Regions from separate parts of the Alcanivorax sp. NBRC 102024 genome, predicted to be linked through region 3. Evidence: predicted binding sites of a transcription regulator. Region 3 holds the regulator's gene; each other region holds the start of a gene.
What was found. Region 3 encodes sigma-54, which starts transcription at its own class of promoters, with help from an activator protein. Its sites were predicted from a motif close to TGGCACNNNNNTTGCTNT; they were not measured.

Region 1 (5,137 bases), on a different contig from region 3:
GATCCGGTTCCCGACGCTGGGTGGTATAACGGCTGGTGCCGGGCTTGCGCCGGTCCAGTTCCACCTGCAGGTCTTCCTCGCTGATTTCCAGCCCTGGCGGGCAGCCATCCACAATGGCCCCCAATGCCAGGCCATGACTCTCACCAAAGGTGGTGATGCGAAAACGTTCACCGAAACTGTTGCCGGACATGCGGATCCTCTAAAGCATTGGGCCATTGCTGACTCCCTTCACCGGTCGGATGAAAGGAGCATCAGAGGCTCAGGAAGAAAACTGTTGGCGGTATTCTAGCAGCTGTTGGCGGGTAAGCATGAATACCCCGTGACCGCCGCGCTCGAATTCGAACCAGAAGAACGGCACCTGGGGCCACTGATTGACCATGGCTTCCCAGCTGTTGCCCACTTCCACGATCAACACACCATGGTCGGTGAGCTGATCCGGGGCCTCACGCAGCAAGCGGCGGGTAAAATCCAGCCCATCCTCTCCGGAGGCCAGCGCCAACTCCGGCTCATGGCGGTATTCATCCGGCAGGCTGGCCATATCCTGCGCATCCACGTAGGGGGGGTTGGAGACAATCAGGTCATAGGGACCGTCCACCTGGGCAAGACCGTCGGAATGCAATGCTCTCACCTGCCCTGCCAGGCCGTGACGGCGAATATTCTCTTCACAGACCGCCAGGGCCTCTTCACTGATATCGCTGCCGTCCACCCTCGCCTGCTCAAACGCATAGGCACAGGCAATGGCAATACAGCCGCTGCCCGTACACAGATCCAGCACCGCATGGACCTGCTCAGGATCCACCCAGGGAGTGAAAGATTGCTCGATGAGCTCCGCCAGCGGCGAACGGGGGATCAGCACGCGCTCGTCCACGTAAAAGGGCAACCCGCAGAACCAGGCTTCATGGGTCAGATACGGCACCGGGACCCGGTCATTTACCCGCCGTGACAAGAGGTCCAGATAGTCACTGACCTCGGAGGGCAGCAAGCGGGCATCCAGGATACGCGGGTCGCTCTGCAACGGCAGCGACAGGGTGTGCATCAGCAAGGCCAGGGCCTCATCCCAGGGATCATCATTACCATGGCCAAAAAAAACGTCACCGGCACGCAGCGCGCTTTCACCGAAGCGCAGGCAATCCCTCACTGTCTGTAGCGCCGTCACGGCTTCCTGGTGTTGTTGCGGGCTAATCACGGCATCCTCCTCAAGCAGGCGGCGAAGGTTAGCACAGAATCCATGAGGAGGACCTGCCAGAGAATGCCTTGCTGGCCCGTTTAAAGCCACAGGAGGGGTCGATGGTCAAGCAGGGATCCTCTTCAGCCATCCGAACAGAATTCAGTGCCATCATTTTCAGCCGAGCAAGGATTGCGTATAAAGTGCGGATAGACTTTATGAAAGGATAAGCATGACTGCAGTTACCGTGTCACAAGATGGCCCTTTCACCCTGGTAGATCTGAAAAACGGCACCCTGGTAGACATGCGTGTGGAACTGTCCATTTATCGGCAGCGGCTGACCCTGTTCAACATGAATCGCCAGCGCAAACAGCTTGCCATCTATCTGGGTCGTATCCGTGGACTGGATTTCACTGCCGCCCGCTACGCCTGCGGTGAAGATTTTGAACAAATTACCGAGGCCAAAGTCCTGGTACTGGAAAACATGCTAAACCGGACTTTTGCCAATATGATGTTGACGCTCAATAAACCGCAGTTTCCGGTCCACGTCTGCGGCAGCCTCAGCCAGGCCAAGGCCTGGCTGCAGGAAAACTACGCCCCGGGGGAAAAGTGAGCAAAATCTGGCTACTGAAAACCGAACCTGACACCTTTTCCATTGAAGACCTGCAAGCCTGCCCGGATGGCACCAGCGGTTGGGACGGAGTGCGCAATTATCAGGCCCGCAACCGACTGCGCGACGAAATGGACAACGGCGATGCCGTGCTGATCTATCACTCCAGTTGCGCCGAACCGGCCATTGTCGGCGAAGCCCGGGTCGCCAGTGCCCCCTATCCGGATCCCAGCCAGTTTGATCCCGACTCAACGGGTTACGATCCCCGCAGTACACCGGACACCCCACGCTGGTATCAGGTGGATATTCGCTTTGTGTGCATGTATCCACAGCCGCTAACCCTGAAAACCCTGCGCCAGGATCCGGAATTTGCCGACATGGAACTGGTCATTCGTCCTCGCCTGTCAGTACAGAAAGTCACTGAGCGGCAATTTCAGCGTATTCAGCAATGCTGTCAGTCCACGCGCGCCAGCGCCTGACTGTCAGCGGAATCATTACGGCGCATCACTGCGCACCATTGTGATGCTCCGCCCCAAAACAGGGCCGGGAGATACGAAAAAAGAACGACTACCCCGCGGATTTCCTCGTCCGCCCGGCTTGGCACAGCCGTTGCAGTTGACCCTTCGTCACTATCCACGAATGAGGTTCATCTCATGCCGCTGCGCCGCCTACCCTGGTGTGTCCTGTTGTTCTTGCCCGGGCTTGCCAGAGCCGACTCACTCAGCGCCGTCGACACGGTCTGGATTGCCGTCGCCGCTGCCCTGGTGTTCTTCATGCAGGCCGGTTTTGCCTTGCTGGAAAGCGGCCTGAGCCGAGCCAAAAACGCCCTGAATGTGGTGATGAAAAACTACATGGACCTGTGCGTGGGGACGCTTGTGTTCTGGGGGGTGGGTTTCGGGCTGATGTTTGGCACCAGTAGCACCGGCTGGTTCGGCGAGAACCAGTTTATGCTCAGCCAGGCGGATGCCAGCACCTGGGCCATGCTGTTGTTCCAGATCATGTTTGCGGCCACCGCGGCTACCATCGCCTCCGGGGCCATGGCCGAACGCACCCGCTACGTGGGCTACCTGTGCGGGGCGGTGATTATCACCGGTCTGATCTATCCGCTTTACGGCCACTGGGCATGGAACAGTGACGGCTGGCTGGCAAAACTGGGCTTTATCGATTTTGCCGGTTCCACTGTCGTGCACAGTATTGGTGGCTGGTGCGCCCTGGCCGGGGTACTGGTGGTGGGACCACGACTGGGTCGTTTCGACCGCCACGGCCAACCTCGCACAATCCCTGGCCATAACCTGTCCTATGTGGCCCTGGGCGGTTTTATCCTCTGGTTCGGCTGGTTCGGCTTTAATGGTGGCTCCACCCTGGCGGCCAGCGTGGATATCGCCAAGGTAAACCTGAACACTCAGCTCGCTGCCGCCGCGGGCGCAGTGGGTAGCGTGGTCTACCGCATGGTCAGCCGACGCCCGATTCTGTTGACGGAAACCGTCAATGGCAGCCTGGCCGGTCTGGTCGCGGTGACGGCCGGCTGTGCAGTCATGACCCCGGGGTTTGCGGTCCTCACCGGCCTGGTGGCCGGGGCCCTGGCCGCGTTCGGTGCCAGGGTCCTGCTGGCATTTCGCCTAGATGATGTGGTCGGCGCGGTACCGGTGCATGCCTTCGCCGGCGCCTGGGGCACCCTGGCCGCTGGCCTCTTCTACGAAGGCGACCTGTTCAACCCGGAACGGATTACCGTGCAACTGCTCGGCATCGTGGTGGCGTTTGGCTGGGCGTTCTTCACTGCCCTGGTCATGTATATGCTGGTTTCACTGCTGGCCGGCCTGCGCGCTCCCGCGCTCCATGAACAGCGAGGCCTGGACCTGAGCGAACATGCCGAGAGTGGCTATCCGGAGTTTCCCCAGAACACCCTCTACAACAGTGATATGAGCAACCCTGTGGAGTCGCGTTCATGAGTCAGGAACTGCAACGCCGACGGCGTGCCATTGTCACCGGACTCATGCCCTACATGAATGAGCCCCTGCTGCTTGAGGCTATCAGCCTCTGGCAGCAGAACTATGCCGAACGGCCACGGTTTTCATTGCAAGGGTTCGTCAGTGAGCTGTGCCAGCTGTTTGATCTGGGTGAACGGCGTCACCAGATTCATATGAGTCTGGTACAGGCCATGACACTCTCCGAACAGGAACTGGCCGACGATCCCCTGGCCAGCAGCGACGAGAGCCCCTTGGAGGAGCACCCTTGCAGCCGGGCTTTTGAACAGATGATGCATGCGTTGTGGGAGGGCATCGGGGCTGCAGCTGCCAGCCAGCTTCGCCTGGACCTGGCCGCCCAGCTTCGTAGTCAGCAGGTAGGTGCCGAGGTCCGTCTGACCATGGAATACTGGCTGCAATCGCCGGAGCGCCCACTGGCGCCACTGGCACTGCCCCCCCTGCGTGACCAACTGAACCGAACCTATGTCCTGCTGTGCGAACGACTCGGCCCGGTGGAAGCCGATCAACAGCTGAAGGCGGCTTACCAGAAGGCCCTGGCACGCCAGGTTGCGCCGGCGGCACTTCGCCAGCTCCTGTAACCGTTGCCGCCATTTCCCCCCTGTGACACCAACAAGGATCAGGTAGGCTTGTAATCCTGTTCGCGCGTTGAACCCGACAACAACCGATAGGGAACACCATGAAGCTACACCACCAGATCTTTATTGCCATGCTGGCCGGCGCCCTGGCCGGCAGCCTGACCAGCGAGTCCACCACCCTGTTCGGGGTCCCGGTACTGGCCGGTTACGATCTGGTGGGCAGTCTTTTTATCAATGGGCTGAAAATGGTGGTGGTGCCGCTGATTGTCACGGCCATCATCAATGGCATGACCAGCGTTGGTGATGGCAGGAACCTGGGGCGCATGGGGCTCAAGACCGTCGCCTTGTACATGACCACCACCGTGGTCGCGGTCACCATCGGTCTGGTCATCGTCAATCTGCTGAGCCCCGGGGTCATCAATGGTGAACCGGCCAGGGACATGCTTGGCCTGGCCAGCGACACCGAGGCCGTACTGGCGGGGATCGAAGGGCGTGGTGCCGGGGATTTCACCCAGATTCTCATGCAAATGCTGCCGCCCAATCTGATCGCCGCCGCCGCAGAAGGCCAGATGCTGGGCCTGATCGTATTTGCCCTTCTTTTCGGCTATTTCCTGCGCACGGAACGCAATGCTGCCGGCCGCAGCCTGCGAGATTTGATCGAGGGGATATACCAGGTAGTGATGAAAATCACCATGCTGGTGATTCGTTTCACACCAATAGGGGTTTTTGCCCTGATTGCCGCTACGGTGACCCGTACCGGCCTGGATGCCATTGAGCCGCTGGCCTGGTTCTTTGTCTCTGT
Region 2 (5,137 bases), on a different contig from region 3:
GGGTAATCATGATCACCGTGGTACCCAGCTGAGCATGGATCTCCATCAGGGAATCCTGCAGGTGGGCACGGGTCAGCGCATCCAGCGCACCAAAGGGTTCATCCATGAGCAGCACCTGGGGCTGCATGGCCAGGGCCCGGGCGATGCCCACGCGCTGCTTCATGCCACCGGAAATTTCGTCCGGCTTCTTGTGCATGGCATGGGCCATGTGCACCAGCTCCAGGTTATGTTCCACCCAGTCACGAATCTCGGCTTTCGACTTGGTTTTCTTGAACACCTGCTTGACCGCCAACTCCACATTTTCGAACGACGTCAGCCACGGCAGCAGCGAATGGTTCTGGAATACCACCGCCCGTTCGGGACCGGGCTCGGTGACTTCCTGCTTGTCCAGAATCACCCCGCCATCGGTAGCCTGCAGCAGGCCGGCGACGATATTGAGCACCGTGGACTTCCCGCAGCCGGAGTGGCCGATCAGCGAGACGAATTCACCGGCATCAATTTTCAGATTCACATCTTTCAACGCTTCGAACGTGCCTTTCGGCGTGTCGAACTTCATGCCGACGTTGGAGAGTTCCAGTAGGGCTTTCATTTTGATTCTCCTTGAGCCCCCTGTACGGCTGATTGTGTGCTCAGCGTGGTCTGAAGCATGCAGCTGTGGTGTCTTGTCTCGCAGGTAAGGGTGACTCTCCTTTCCAAGAGACAAGGCGCCGCAGATGTGTGTTAAGGCCGCGCCCTTCGGGGCTACTGCCTGAGCATGCAAGCAGCTGTACAGGGGGCTCATTGCTAGCGTTGTGCTGAAGATTTGTCCCACACCAGCGCGCGCTGCAGCATCAGCATCAGGCGATCCAGCAGGAAACCGATCAGGCCGATGACGATCACCGCCACCATGATCCGGCCCAGGGACTGGGAGCTGCCGTTCTGGAATTCATCCCAGACGAACTTCCCCAGACCCGGGTTCTGCGCCAGCATTTCTGCGGCGATCAACACCATCCAGGCGATCCCCAGGCTCAGACGCAGGCCGGTAAACATCATCGGCAGCGCCGACGGCAGCACGATCTTGCGCACATGGCTGAGAGCATTGAGTCGCAGCACTCGGGATACATTGGTCAGATCCTGGCTGACCGAGGTGACCCCCACCGCCGTATTCATGAGCGTGGGCCACAGGCAGCACAGGGAAACCGTGAACATGGAAGTGAGAAAGGATTTGGACACCATCGGGTCATCGCTCACATACAGCGCACTCACCACCATGGTCACCAGCGGCAACCAGGCCAGCGGCGACACCGGCTTGAACAACTGTACCAGCGGGTTCACAGCCGCGTGCACGGTGCTGCTCAGGCCGATGACAATGCCCAGCGGAATGGCGATCATCGACGCCAGCAGAAAACCGCTCATTACCGTGATCAGGCTGGTACCGATCTGATCAAAGAAGGTGGGCGCACCGGTATAGGCACGGGTGACCGGCTGCCAGTCCGGCTGTTGTTCCAGCCGGGCAGCAATGTACTTTTCCTGCCGTTCATAGAACGCCACTTCCCGCTCGCGGGCCTGCTGGTGTTCGTTGACCAGATTGCCCGCCTGCTCCCACACCTGGGCCGGGCCAGGGAACTGGCCCAGCGAGGTATCAATCCGCTGGGCCGCGAACTGCCACATGAGCAGGAACAGGCCTATCCCCAGTACCGGCCACAGCAGCTGGCGCATCAGCGCTTGCCACTGATCTCGGGACACCTTGCCCGTGGCCAGTGCGCGGTAGGGTTCCATCCAGGTCGGGAATGTCAGGGTCACCATGATTGTCTCCTTCCTCTCGTTTCCCCGGTTACAGGGTCTCGCCGTCTTTCAGGCCGATGGGGAACTGGCTCAGGTACGCGTTCGGTTTGCGGCCGTCATAGGTGATGTTGTCGATGAACTCGCTCTGTGGCAGCTTGAAGCCGTCTTCACTGGCGAAATCCGGGAATTCATCGGCACTCATCTTGCCTTCGGCAATCAGCGACTTGGCCGCCTGGGTGTAGATGTCCGGGCGATACACTTTTTTCGCGATGTCCATGTACCAGCTGTCCGGCTTGCTTTCGCTGATCTGTCCCCAGCGACGCATTTGTGTCAGGTACCAGATGGCATCGGAGTAGTAGGGATAGGTGGCGTGATGGCGGAAGAACACGTTGAAGTCCGGGATCTCTCGCTTGTCGCCTTTCTCGTATTCGAAGGTGCCGGTCATGGAGTTGGCAATCACGTCATAGTCGGCGCCCACATAGTTGGGGCGAGACAGGATCTTCACCGCTTCCGGCCGGTTGGCGTTGTTGTTTTCATCCAGCCACTTGGCAGCACGGATCATCGCCTTGACGACACGGATATGGGTGTTGGGATATTCCTCTGCCCAGGCCTTGCTGACCCCGAACACTTTTTCCGGATTGTTTTTCCAGATTTCGTAATCGGTAATCACCGGCACACCGATGCCCTTGAACACGGCCTGCTGGTTCCAGGGCTCACCCACGCAGTAGCCATGAATGGTGCCGGCTTCCAGGGTGGCGGGCATTTGCGGTGGCGGCGTCACGGACAGCAACACATCCGCCTGCAACTGGCCGCTGGTATCGCCCTTGTGCGGCGCGTAATAGCCCGGGTTCAAGCCACCAGCGGCCAACCAGTAACGCAGCTCGTAGTTATGGGTGGACACCGGAAACACCATGCCCATCTTGAATGCCTTGCCGGCCGCCTTGTATTGCTCCACCACCGGCTTGAGGGTGTCCGCCTTGATGGGATGCACCGGTTTGCCATCCTTGCTGGGAATATGCTTTTTCATTTCTTCCCAGACGGAATTGGAAACGGTGATGCCGTTGCCGTTCAGGTCCATGCTGAAGGCGGTAATAATATGGGCTTCGGTCCCGTAGCCGATGGTCGCCCCCAGTGGCTGGCCGGCCAGCATGTGGGCGCCATCCAGCTGACCGTCGATCACCCGGTCCAGCAGCACCTTCCAGTTGGCCTGGGCCTCCAGGGTCACGAACAGGCCTTCTTCCTCGAAGTAGCCTTTCTCGTAGGCGATGGCCAGCGGGGCCATATCCGTCAGTTTGATAAAACCGAACTTCAGGTCCGCCTTTTCCGGCCAGCCCACCGCATCGTCCGCCACGGACGTGGCTGACAGGCCCAGTGTCATCGCAGCCAGCACACCACGAAATGTTTTCTTGAAACCTTTCATCATCCTTACCTCTTCTGCCCGTTTTTTGCAGGCATAAAAAAAGCGCTCAAAGCGTCCCGCCACCATTGGCAGGAATCTTTGAGCGCCTTTGCTCGCATCGGAGTGCGGTCGCCGTTGACCACACAGATGGTTATCTCGCGCACAACACAGCGGTTGTGCTTACCCTGTCATAAGGCAAATGCTGTGCCAGTTTTTAAAAGACTTATTTTTCATGGGGTTACCGATACCGGGCTCCAGCCGGGCTGACTTTGACGCCCGGTTTTCGCTCAGCAGGCACCGTTGTGAGTCAGGGCTTTCTCACCAAAATGCATCACGGCTTGGGTGCCGCTCATTGTCTTCGCCAAAAACCCCGCGTTTTGCCCTGCCCTGGTGAAAAAAACACGCACTGCCTTCGACCAAGGCCGCATTTATCACTGCGATGAATAATGAACATCATTCGAATGATGAAGCCGAACACGGCACAGCCTGTTAGGCTGCGCGCTCCATTGCGGTGGTGACACAGATCCACAATCGCTAAAGACACTGCAGGAACCTGCCTGCAGGTGAATGGCACCAGCCCCGGCAGCAGACAAAACGGAACCGTGTTGATGACCACAGACAGAGATCACCTGCTCACCGCCATCGCCGGCGCCTTCAGTCTGGTGATTGCCCTGGGCATTGGCCGCTTCCTGTTCACCCCGGCCCTGCCTGACATGATCGCCGAGACCTCCCTCACCGCCATCAGCGGTGGCTACCTGGCGGCCATCAATTACGGCGGCTACCTGGCCGGTGCCATGCTCGCCATGGCAGTGCCCGCCCACCGGGCCCGCACCGCGTTCTGGCTGGCCCTGTGGGCAAGTGTGATCACCAGCCTGCTCATGGGCCTGAGCACCACCTTCACCCCCTGGGCTATCAACCGCTTTCTGGCCGGAGTGGCCAGCGCCATCATCATGGTCAACGGTTCCGCCCTGGTGCTGGGCGCCATGCCCAATCATCTGCGTGCCCGGCTGGGCAATATTCACTATGCGGGCATCGGCCTGGGCATCAGCATCGCTGCCCTCACCGTTGCCCTTATAGAAAGCCTGCAAGGTAGCTACGCCACCATGTGGCTGGCCTGCGGGGCCCTGGCGTTGGTCCTGCTGCCACTACTGCGCCGTATCCCCGCCCTGCCCCACGCCAAACACAGCCAGCACGAACGGGCGCCGGTGAACCGCTCGGCCCTGGGCTTTCTGATCGCCAGCTATACCCTGGCCGGCTTCGGCTACATCACCAGCACCACCTACCTGCCGGTAATCGCCAAAGCCCAACTGCCCGGCCTGGACAGCGCCGCCTTCTATACCTGGCTGGCCGTGGGCCTGGCCGCCGTGCCCGCCAACCTGCTGTGGGGCAAACTGGCCAGCCACACCAGCGAACGCAACGCGCTTATGACTGCACTGGTGGTTCAGGCCCTGGGCGTCAGCGCCCCCGCCTGGCTGCCCGGCCTCACCGGGCTGGTCATCAGCGGCCTGCTGGTGGGCGGCACCTTCACCGCCGTGGTCGCCCTGAGCATGTACTGCGGCCGCCAACTGGCCCCCCATGCGGCCAGCGCCGCCCTGGGCGCGTTAACGGCCTGCTATGGGGTCGGGCAGATACTGGGGCCGGTGGTGACGGCGCGGTTGCTGGAAACTAGCGGAAGTTTTGCGCCCGGGTTGCTGGGGGCGGCGGCGGCGCTGATCGGGGCGGCGGTGTTGTTGGTGCCGTTGGGGAAGGTGCGGTTTTAGGGCCGGTTCACTGCCTGCTGGCGTACCAGCAACGGCATGGCCGCAAACAGCAACAAAGAAAAGAGATAGGCCATACCGGATACCGGGTCGCGTCCCGCCAGATACTCGCCCAGACTCTGCCCTTGAAACCGCATCACCGCCAACTCGGCACTCAGCATCATCAACAGGGCCGGCAAGCCAGTGCCAATACACTGCATCACCGTCACCAACCTAA
Region 3 (5,137 bases):
CGCCACCGGTGTCCTGATGCTGGGACTGGTGATGCTGATGACGCTCCACGAGTGGGATGACACTCTCCCCGGGCAGGAGGATGGCATCCTCACGGCACCAGCCATTGTTGCCAAAGACATTACGGCGCGGGCTTTTAGTGAAGAGGACGGCCGTCTCCAGTACTATCTGACCGCCAAAACCCTGACACAGTACGACCATAATCCACTCACGGAGATGCAGGAACCGGAGCTGGAAATGGCCAACGACAAGGGCAGCTGGACCATCGTTAGCGAGCAGGGCGTCGTCAAGGAAAATGGCGACCTGATCGTATTTTCCGGCGACGTGAAAGCCCGGAACCAGCAACAGAAGATTACCCTGGATACCCAGGAGCTGCGCTTTTACAGCGACACCAACATCGCCAGCTCTCCCGACAATGTGGACCTGGAATTTGAATCCGGCACCACCCGCGCGGGAGCGCTGGAGGCCGATCTCGACAAGGGCATCCTGACCCTTGAAAAAGGAGTAAAGAGTGAGTTTGACGCACCGGCTTCTTAGAACCATCGCCCTTGCCGCTGCCCTGCCGGTGACGGCGTTGGCGGCGCCTGCGCAAATGCCCGTGTCTGTCACCGCTGATTCCGGGCGCTTTGAGCAGGACGCTGGCAGCGGCCTGTATCGCGGCAATGTGGAGCTGATACAGGGCAAGCGCAAACTGTTTGCCGATGAAATGCGCCTGTTTACCCGTAATGGCGAACTGACTCGCGTGGAGGCCTCCGGCACCCCGGTACGCATGCAAGAAGGCAAGGACCTGCAGGCCCACGCCAACAACCTGGTCTACGACATCCGCAAACGCACCCTGGTGCTCACCGGTGATGCCTACATTGAACATCTGGGCAACACTTTCGAGGGCGCCCGGGTGGAATACAGCCTGGACTCCAAGCGAGTCGACGCCAGCAGTGAAGGCGACAAGCGAGTGAGACTGGTGATCCCCGCCGAGAACCAGACTCCTGGCACCGAACAAGCCCCACCGGCAGACGACAATGCAAACGGCGAGGCGCCTGTGGCGCCCTCCCCCGAGGCGGAGCCAAACACCCCATGAGCCATTTACGCGCCCACCACCTGGCAAAAAGCTACAAGGGCCGCCGGGTCATCGAAGATGTGTCCCTGGATGTGGAAGCCGGCCAGATCGTCGGCCTGCTCGGGCCCAACGGTGCCGGCAAGACCACCTGCTTCTACATGATCGTAGGCCTGGTGGAAGCCGATGCCGGGCGCATCGACATCAACGACGCAGACATCACCCATCTGCCCATGCATGGTCGCGCCCAGCGCGGCATCGGCTACCTGCCCCAGGAAGCCAGCATCTTCCGCCGCCTGACCGTGGAAGAGAACATCATGGCGATCCTGGAAACCCGCAAGGATCTCAGCAAGGCGGAACGTCACGAGCGCATGGAAAGCCTGCTCAAGGAATTCCATATCACCCACATTCGCGATTCCCTGGGCATGAGCCTGTCCGGCGGCGAACGGCGCCGGGCGGAAATTGCCCGCGGCCTGGCCACGGACCCGGATTTCATTCTGCTGGATGAGCCTTTCGCCGGCGTGGACCCGATTTCCGTGAACGACATCAAGGGCATCATTCGCCACCTGAAAGAGCGCGGTATTGGTGTACTGATCACTGACCACAACGTGCGTGAAACGCTGGATATCTGCGATACCGCCTATATCGTCAGCGCCGGCCATATCATCGCCTCCGGCGATGCAGACACCATTCTGGGCAACCAACAGGTGCGGGATGTGTATCTGGGGGCGGATTTCAGGCTGTAAAAGGCAATTAATAGTTAATAATGAATAATTAATAGCTACGCGACAGCCGATTGCACTGTTTGCAAGCGATTAGGCCGCGCCCAAAGCATGAGCGCGGCCTCTTACCTTGAAAAAAAGACAAGCTATTCCGCGACGTTATTAATTATTCATTATTAACTATTAATTGCCTCCCCTAGCACAGAACCACCATTGGCACAAATATTGCTTGCCTTATAGATAGGCTGTTATTCTCAGGTTTTGGGGACCAATCAGCCTGAGCAGTATGAAGCCAAGCCTACAACTACAAATCGGCCAGCAGCTGACCATGACACCGCAGCTGCAGCAGGCCATTCGCCTCTTGCAGCTGTCCACGCTGGACCTGCGCCAGGAAATTCAGCAGGCAGTAGAAAGCAATCCGTTGCTGGAGCTGGCTGACGATTTTGGCGACGAATCCCTGCCTGACACTGACGAAGACCGTCAGGACGAGCAGGAGCTGGATACCGAACGGGAAGATGCCCTGGAAGAGTTCGTGGACGACGAACCAGGCATTGAAACGGAATGGGACGATGTCTATTCCGGCCAGACCAGCAGCGCCTCCGCCGCCCTTCCCGACGATGCCGACGACTGGCAGCAACGCCATAGTGTGGCCGGCAACCTGCAGGACCACCTGCTCTGGCAACTGAACCTGACTCCCATGAGCGATGTGGACCGCATTATCGCCATGACCATCATCGAATCCCTGGACGATCGCGGCTACCTGACCGTGTCCGTGGACGACATCGTGGCGATGATGAATGCTCAAGAGGACCTGCTCACCGAAGGCGATGAACTGGAAGCCGATGAGGTACTGGCGGTGCAGCATCGCCTGCAGCAATTTGATCCGGTGGGCGTGGCCAGTCTCGATCTGGCCGACTGCCTGCGCGTGCAGCTGCGCCAACTGCCCACGGACACTCCCTTCCTGGAGTATGCCCTGGCCCTGCTGGGGCATCTGGAGCTACTGGAAAAACACGACTATGCCGCCCTGCGGCGGGTCCTGCAGATCAGCGAGGAAAATCTGCTTGATGCCCTCTCCCTGCTGCGCACTCTGGATCCTGCCCCCGGTGAGCAGATCGGGGAAAGCCAGGTGGATTACGCGGTCCCGGACGTGATCGTGCGCCAGCACCAGGGCCACTGGCAGGTGAGCCTGAACGAGGAGGTGCTGCCCAAGGTCAACCTGCAGCAGCAGTACGCCGCCATGGCCCGCAAAGCCGGGGGAGAGGATGGTCAGTACCTGCGCAACTGCGTGCAGGAGGCCAAGTGGTTCATCAAGAGCCTGCAAAGCCGCCACGACACCCTGCTGAAGGTGGCCACCCGTATTGTTGAAGTCCAGCAAGACTTCTTCGATTATGGGGAGGAGGCCATGAAACCCCTGGTTCTGGCCGACATTGCCGATGCCGTCGAGATGCACGAATCGACCATTAGTCGGGTCACCAACCAGAAATACATGATGACACCCCGCGGCGTCTTTGAGCTGAAATATTTCTTCTCAAGTCACGTGGGAACAGACGGCGGCGGTGAGTGTTCCTCCACCGCTATTCGTGCCATTATTAAGAAGCTGGTCGCTGCAGAGAATCCCCGCAAGCCGCTCAGCGACAACAAGCTGGCAAGCTTGCTGAATGAGCAGGGAATCAACGTGGCGCGCCGGACAGTCGCCAAGTACAGAGAGGCGATGAGAATACCGTCATCCAGCGCCCGCAAGCGTTTGGTGTAGGCGCCGGGACGGCCCAAGAGCAGGTAAAGGAGCCAGACATGCAAATTAATATCAGCGGTCATCACCTGGAAATTACCGACGCTTTGCGAGCCTATGTGGGAGACAAGTTTTCCCGTCTTGAACGGCATTTCGACCAGATTACCAGTGTCCAGGTGATTCTTTCCCCGGAACCCAAGACCCACAAGGCGGAATCCACTATCCATATCTCCGGGGCTGACGTCTTCGCCACCGCTGAGGCAGTGGACATGTACGCTGCCATCGACAAGCTGACGGACAAGCTCGACCGCCAGATTCTCAAACACAAGGAAAAGGCCGTCAGCCACAAGCACGGCCACTGACCCCAAAGCGACAATTATGCGAGTTCGCGAACTACTCACCGAAGCACGCACCCATAATCAGGTGCAGGCCAGCAGCAAGAAACAGCTGCTGGACCAGGTTGCGCAGCTGGCTGCGGCCGGCTGCGACAGCCTCAACGAACAGGAGGTCTTCGACGCCCTGGTAGCCCGGGAAAAGCTGGGCTCCACGGGCATCGGCGAAGGCATCGCCATTCCTCACTGTCGTCTCGGTCACTGCCAGCAACCCATCGGGCTGCTGCTGAAACTGTCCACTCCCATCGATTTTGATGCCGTTGACGGTCGCCCCGTGGATCTTGTGTTTGTGTTGCTCGTTCCCCAGGAAAACCCGGAACAGCACCTGAAAACCCTCAGCCACCTGGCCTCCCTGTTCAACGACGACGACTACCGTGCCGAGCTGCGACTCAGCAAGGACAATCACCACCTGTATCACACTGCCGTGGAATCCGAAGCGGAGCTGCGACTGGCATCATGACATTACCCATCAAGCTTTCGGGCATAGTGCGTCAGAGCCACCGCCCCTCCTCTGCTGACCGTGGATGCCTGCGTGTGGTGTATGACAGAGGCGCGGTGCAGCCATGAAACTCACCATCATCAGCGGCCGCTCCGGCTCGGGAAAGACCACGGCCCTGCAGGCCATGGAAGACCAGAACTACTATTGCGTCGACAACCTGCCGGCAGGCATGTTGCCCACTCTTGCAGAGCAGCTGAGCCAGGGAGAGCTGCCCATTGAGCGGGCGGCGGTAGGCATTGATGCCCGCAACCTGCCTACCCAGTTGCTGGCTTTTGACGCCATTCTGGATGCGCTGCATCAGCAGCAGGTCAAGACCGAAATCATTTATCTGGATGCGGACGACAGCACTCTGCTGAAACGCTTCAGTGCCACCCGCCGCCGGCATCCCCTCGGCGCGCAACAGGGCTCACTGGAATCCGCCATCCAGCATGAACGGGAGCTGTTGGCCAACATCCGCTTGCGTGCCGATCTGGTGATCGACAGCAGCAATTACGACGTACACAGCCTTCGCAATCTGATGCGTGAGCGGGTCGCCAATCGCAGCGCCGCCCTCTCCCTTCAGCTTGAGTCCTTCGGATTCAAAAATGGCCTGCCCAATGATGCCGACCTGGTGTTTGATGTACGGGTACTGCCTAACCCCCACTGGCGCGCAGATCTTCGCCCCTTTACCGGGCGCGATGAAGCCATCATCGATTTCCTCAAGGAACACCAGGCCAGCCACGACATGCTGGAGGACATCCATC
Region 4 (5,137 bases), on a different contig from region 3:
CAGTCCCGCGAACTGTTAACTATTCACCATTAACTGTTAACTGCTTCATCAATCCTCATCGCCGCCAGCCAACTCTCCCTCCATGTCCAGCTCCTTGATCTTGCGGGTGAGGGTGTTGCGACCCCAGCCGAGCAAAGCGGCGGCATCGCGCTTACGGCCGCCGGTGTGCTGCAGGGCCACTTCGATCATGGTGCGCTCGAACCCCGGAACCGCCTGTTCGAGGATGCTGCGCTCACCCTGGGACAGGGCCCGGTCGGCCCAGTTGCGCAGGGACTTGAGCCAGTCGCCAGTCACGTCGGCGCCCTTGGCGGCACCGGCCTCTTTCAGTTCCGGCGGCAGATCATCCACCAGCACCTCTCGACCGGATGCCATCACCGTCAGCCAGCGACAGGTATTTTCCAGTTGCCGCACGTTACCCGGCCAACCCTGGGCGGCCAGGTATTTTTCCGTGTCCTTGTGCAGCACCTTGGGCTCCACGCCCAGCTCATTGCCCGCCCGCTGCAGGAAGTAGTTGGCCAGGCGGGGGATATCTTCACGGCGCTCAGCCAGCCGGGGAATATGGATACGGATTACATTGAGGCGGTGGAACAGATCCTCACGGAAGTCTCCATCCTTGACCAGCCGCTCCAGATCCTGGTGAGTGGCTGCAATAATGCGAACATCCACATGGATCGGAGTGGTACCACCAACGCGATAAAACTCGCTCTCCTGCAATACCCGCAACAGGCGAGTCTGCGCTTCCAGCGGCATGTCACCGATTTCATCAAGGAACAGGGTGCCACCGTTGGCCTGCTCAAAACGCCCCACACGCTGGTTATTGGCACCGGTAAAGGCCCCCTTTTCGTGACCAAACAGCTCGGATTCGATCAGGTCCTTGGGGATAGCCGCCATGTTCAGTGCCACAAAATTCTTTTCACGACGCATGGAGTGACTGTGCAGGGCCCGGGCAACCAGCTCCTTACCAGTACCAGACTGGCCGTTGATCAGTACCGTGACGTTGGAATGGCTGAGTCGGCCAATGGCGCGGAACACCTCCTGCATGGCCGGCGCTTCGCCGATAATTTCGGTGGACTCTTCCTCCACGGCGGCCGGCTGCTCACCGCGGGATTCTTCACGATGCTTGATGGCACGCCGCACCAGAGCCACCGCCTCGTCCACATCAAACGGCTTGGGCAAATACTCAAAGGCTCCTCCCTGATAGGAGGCCACCGCGGAATCCAGATCAGAGTGGGCGGTCATGATGATCACCGGCAGATCCGGGTTCTTGCGCTGTAGAATCTTGAGCATCCGCAGGCCGTCGGTGCCCGGCATGCGCACATCACTGATCAGCACTTCCGGCTCCTGCCCCCCCTCCTCCAGGGTGTTCAGCGCCTCATCGCCATCCTCGAAACAGGTTACTGCGTAACCCTCCTGGCTCAATGCCTTTTCCAGCACCCAGCGAATGGACCGGTCATCGTCGACTACCCATACCGTTACGCTCATAACCGGCCACTCCCTGGTGTTTCACTGTTGTCGTTGTTCACGGCTGCAAAGGCGCTCATGACTGTTCGCTCTCCGTTATTTCCGGCTGCTCCATTGGCAGCAAAATACTGAACACGGTGTTACCCGGTGCGCTCTCGCACTCAATCAACCCCTGATGCTGACTGATAATGGACTGGGCAATGGACAAACCCAGCCCGGTACCACTGGCCCGGCCGCTGACCATGGGATAAAACAGGGTCTCCTGCACATCCGGGGCAATACCCGGGCCGTTGTCGATAATATCTACCCGCAGCACCAGACGGTGGCGCAACGAGCCAATGGTGAACTGGCGCAATACCCGGGTGCGCATGATGATGCGGGCATCTTCTGTATGCGATTCCAGCAAGGCCTGGGTGGCGTTGCGGATAATATTGAGCAATACCTGAATCATCTGATCCCGGTCGGCAATCACATCCGGCAGGCTGATATCGTAATCCCGCCAGATCGCGACCCCCTGGGGGTGCTCCGCCAGCAACAGCTGACGAACATGCTCCAGGCATTCATGCACATTCACCGGCTTGAACTCCGGCGGCTTGCGCGGACCAAGCATACGATCTGCCACCGTGCGCAACCGGTCTGCCTCATCGATGATGACTTTGGTGTACTCGGTCAGCTCCGGGTCCGGCAGAGCGCGCTCCAGCAACTGAGCCGCCCCGCGGATACCCCCCAGAGGGTTCTTGATCTCGTGGGCCACCCCTCGCACCAGCGCCCGGGTCGCCTGATGCGCATGGATCAACGCTTCTTCCCGGGTGATGCGCAGCAGCCGATCCAGCGGCTGCATTTCCATCAGCAGGCTCAGGGTCTGCCCGGGTTCATTAATCGGACTGACGGAATAATCCACAGTAATTTCATAACCCGGCGCCACCGCAAGACGAGCCTCCCGCCGCGTGAAGGGATGCTCATCCTGGATGCACTGGCGCAGGGCATCACGGGCTTCTTCGTCATCAAAAAAATAATCCGGCAGCGGCTGCCCCATGGCACGGCTGGCGCTGGTGGCAAGCAGCATCTCTGCCGCCGGATTCAGATAGCGGACCTGCAGCTTGTGATCCAGCATGACCACCGCAGTGCGCAGGTGATCCAGTAAACGTTTGTGCAAGGTGACACCACCCATCAACTGTTGGCCCATAACAGGGCATAAGCAATTATCAGGCCACCTCTGCCAACGCCGCAGGTGCACGGCTATAGGTCTTCAATGCAGAGAACGCAGCCCCATGATGATGAGTGTAGCGAGATCAGAGGAAAGATTGCACTATAATGGTGCAGGACTAGGGAGCCAGAATGGGTCGCCGCTGAGACGGTCGAGCAGGATCTCCTCGCCCCGCCGGGTCACCGGCCCCGGCGGGACCGCCTGACGATGCGGATCCACCCGTTTCCGCAGCGCCACCCCGGCTGGCAGGGTCACCAATAACACCCGGCCCCCCATTGCCAGGCGAATTCTGGAAATTCTGCACCGTACTGCGATGGATATACACCTGCACCGGCTCAGAGCTGATCAGAACCTCGTCATCAGAATTGAGCACTTTGACCACGAGAGTGTGCGCACCCCGAATAACGGTATTCAGCGCCATACCTGGCTGGGCCTCCCCATTATCGAAAAGCACCAGTCGGTCATCTCCCTGAAGGGACGGCTGCAGATCCACAGAGACCACTACCGGTTCTTGCTGATTACGGATAGTGCTTTCCGGCTCAGGACGGGTAATCACAAGAGAACGATACCCTTCGGGCGGCTCGTCCTCCTCAATCTGAGATTCAGCTTCAGGCAATTTGACCCTCTTCATGGGCACCGCATTGGGAGGTCGAAGGTGCACCTCTTCGGAAGCGCTTGCGCCCTCTGCAGGCTGATCACTGAAAATCACATTGCCATTCTTGTCGACAGACCGATATATCTTTGCCGATGCATTGGGCTCTTCCCCGTCAACCTCTACCGCTGTTTCGGCACGTAGCCCGCCAGAGCACACCAGCAAAGCAGTCAGCAACATTCCTGCATTCTTCATGATTGCCTCCCTTGAACACCCTTTGATTCTCACCCGCCAAGCCGGCACAAGAAAGGGCCAAATGCACAAATTCTGCGCTTATTTCAGACTCATACAGACAAAAAAAGCCCCCGACTAGCGGGGGCCTTCTTTCTGCAGATTTCCCGAAGGAGATTAGCAGGAGTAGTACATGTCGAACTCGACCGGGTGCGGAGTCATGTTGAGACGCTCGATCTCACCACGCTTCAGGCTGATGTAACCTTCCAGCATATCCTTGGAGAACACGTCGCCTTCGGTCAGGAAGTCCATGTCGGCTTCCAGGCAATCCAGCGCCATGGTCAGGGTATGGGCCACGGTCGGGATGTCCTTGGCTTCTTCAGCCGGCAGATCGTAGAGATCCTTGTCCATGGCATCGCCCGGGTGCAGCTTGTTCTTGATACCGTCCAGACCTGCCATCAACAGGGCCGCGAAGCACAGGTACGGGTTGGCAGACGGATCCGGGAAGCGCGCCTCGATACGACGGGCCTTGGCGTTGCTCACGAACGGAATACGGATGGAAGCAGAACGGTTACGGGCAGAGTAGGCCAGCATTACCGGGGCTTCGAAGCCGGGCACCAGACGCTTGTAGGAGTTGGTGGAACCGTTGGTGAAGGCGTTCAGGGCACGAGCGTGCTTGATGATGCCGCCGATGAAGTACAGGGCTTCGTCGGACAGACCTGCGTAGCCGTCACCGGCAAACAGGTTCTTGCCATCTTTACCCAGGGACACGTGAACGTGCATACCGGAACCGTTATCACCGATCAGCGGCTTGGGCATGAAGGTGGCAGTCTTGCCGTAGGCGTGAGCCACGTTGTGCACACAGTACTTGAGGATCTGCACTTCGTCGGCCTTGGCGGTCAGAGTGTTGGCGCCAACACCGATTTCACACTGGCCCGCAGTACCCACTTCATGGTGGTGCACTTCGATGTTCAGGCCCATTTGCTCCATGGCGGAACACATGGCACCACGCAGGTCGTGCAGGCTATCTACCGGCGGAACCGGGAAGTAGCCGCCCTTCACACCCGGACGGTGACCGATGTTGCCACCTTCGAAGTCCTCGTGGGATACCCACGCGGCTTCTTCGGAGTGAATGTTGTACATGGAACCCTGCATGTCGGATTTCCACTGCACGGAATCAAATACGAAGAATTCCGGCTCAGGACCAAACAGCGCAGTGTCGGCGATGCCAGTGGATTTCAGGTATTCCTCGGCGCGACGAGCCACAGAGCGGGGATCACGCTCGTAACCCTGCATGGTGGACGGCTCAAGGATATCGCAACGCAGGTTGACGGTTGCCACGTCAGTGAACGGGTCCAGTACAGCGGAGGAATCATCCGGCATCATCACCATGTCGGACTCATTGATGCCTTTCCAGCCGGCAATGGAAGAACCATCGAACATTTTGCCGTCCTGGAAGAAATCTTCGTCGATTTCACCCACGGGGAGGGTTACGTGCTGCTCCTTACCACGGCTATCGGTGAAGCGCAGGTCCACCCATTTCACATCATTATCTTTAATCAGCTTGAGGGTCTTTTCAGACATTGTCGTGCGTCCTCCTAAGGAACAGCGGGTTTGTCTCTGACTCGTTGCCCCACCCCGCATCA

Region 1: the regulator sigma-54 is predicted to act here: its motif matches at 2,374-2,391, upstream of A0251_RS07115 (ammonium transporter).
Region 2: the regulator sigma-54 is predicted to act here: its motif matches at 3,356-3,373, upstream of A0251_RS15960 (CmpA/NrtA family ABC transporter substrate-binding protein).
Region 4: the regulator sigma-54 is predicted to act here: its motif matches at 2,657-2,674, upstream of glnL (nitrogen regulation protein NR(II)).

The regions. Positions count from the first base shown of each region.
Region 1 covers NZ_BDAS01000003.1:179,173-184,309, forward strand. The annotation lists gene aroC (chorismate synthase) at 1-190, opposite strand, end outside; gene prmB (50S ribosomal protein L3 N(5)-glutamine methyltransferase) at 260-1,186, opposite strand; gene A0251_RS07105 (hypothetical protein) at 1,398-1,778, shown strand; gene A0251_RS07110 (EVE domain-containing protein) at 1,775-2,254, shown strand; gene A0251_RS07115 (ammonium transporter) at 2,429-3,724, shown strand; gene A0251_RS07120 (hypothetical protein) at 3,721-4,338, shown strand; gene A0251_RS07125 (dicarboxylate/amino acid:cation symporter) at 4,437-5,137, shown strand, end outside.
Region 2 covers NZ_BDAS01000014.1:53,491-58,627, forward strand. The annotation lists gene A0251_RS15950 (ABC transporter ATP-binding protein) at 1-589, opposite strand, end outside; gene A0251_RS15955 (ABC transporter permease) at 784-1,785, opposite strand; gene A0251_RS15960 (CmpA/NrtA family ABC transporter substrate-binding protein) at 1,814-3,187, opposite strand; gene A0251_RS15965 (YbfB/YjiJ family MFS transporter) at 3,772-4,923, shown strand; partial or broken gene A0251_RS17550 (hypothetical protein) at 4,920-5,137, opposite strand, start outside.
Region 3 covers NZ_BDAS01000005.1:97,117-102,253, reverse strand. The annotation lists gene lptC (LPS export ABC transporter periplasmic protein LptC) at 1-535, shown strand, start outside; gene lptA (lipopolysaccharide transport periplasmic protein LptA) at 510-1,076, shown strand; gene lptB (LPS export ABC transporter ATP-binding protein) at 1,073-1,798, shown strand; gene A0251_RS09905 (RNA polymerase factor sigma-54) at 2,061-3,527, shown strand; gene hpf (ribosome hibernation-promoting factor, HPF/YfiA family) at 3,566-3,865, shown strand; gene ptsN (PTS IIA-like nitrogen regulatory protein PtsN) at 3,882-4,355, shown strand; gene rapZ (RNase adapter RapZ) at 4,459-5,137, shown strand, end outside.
Region 4 covers NZ_BDAS01000002.1:193,011-198,147, reverse strand. The annotation lists gene ntrC (nitrogen regulation protein NR(I)) at 49-1,482, opposite strand; gene glnL (nitrogen regulation protein NR(II)) at 1,538-2,647, opposite strand; gene A0251_RS17130 (DUF4124 domain-containing protein) at 2,787-3,515, opposite strand; gene glnA (glutamate--ammonia ligase) at 3,669-5,075, opposite strand.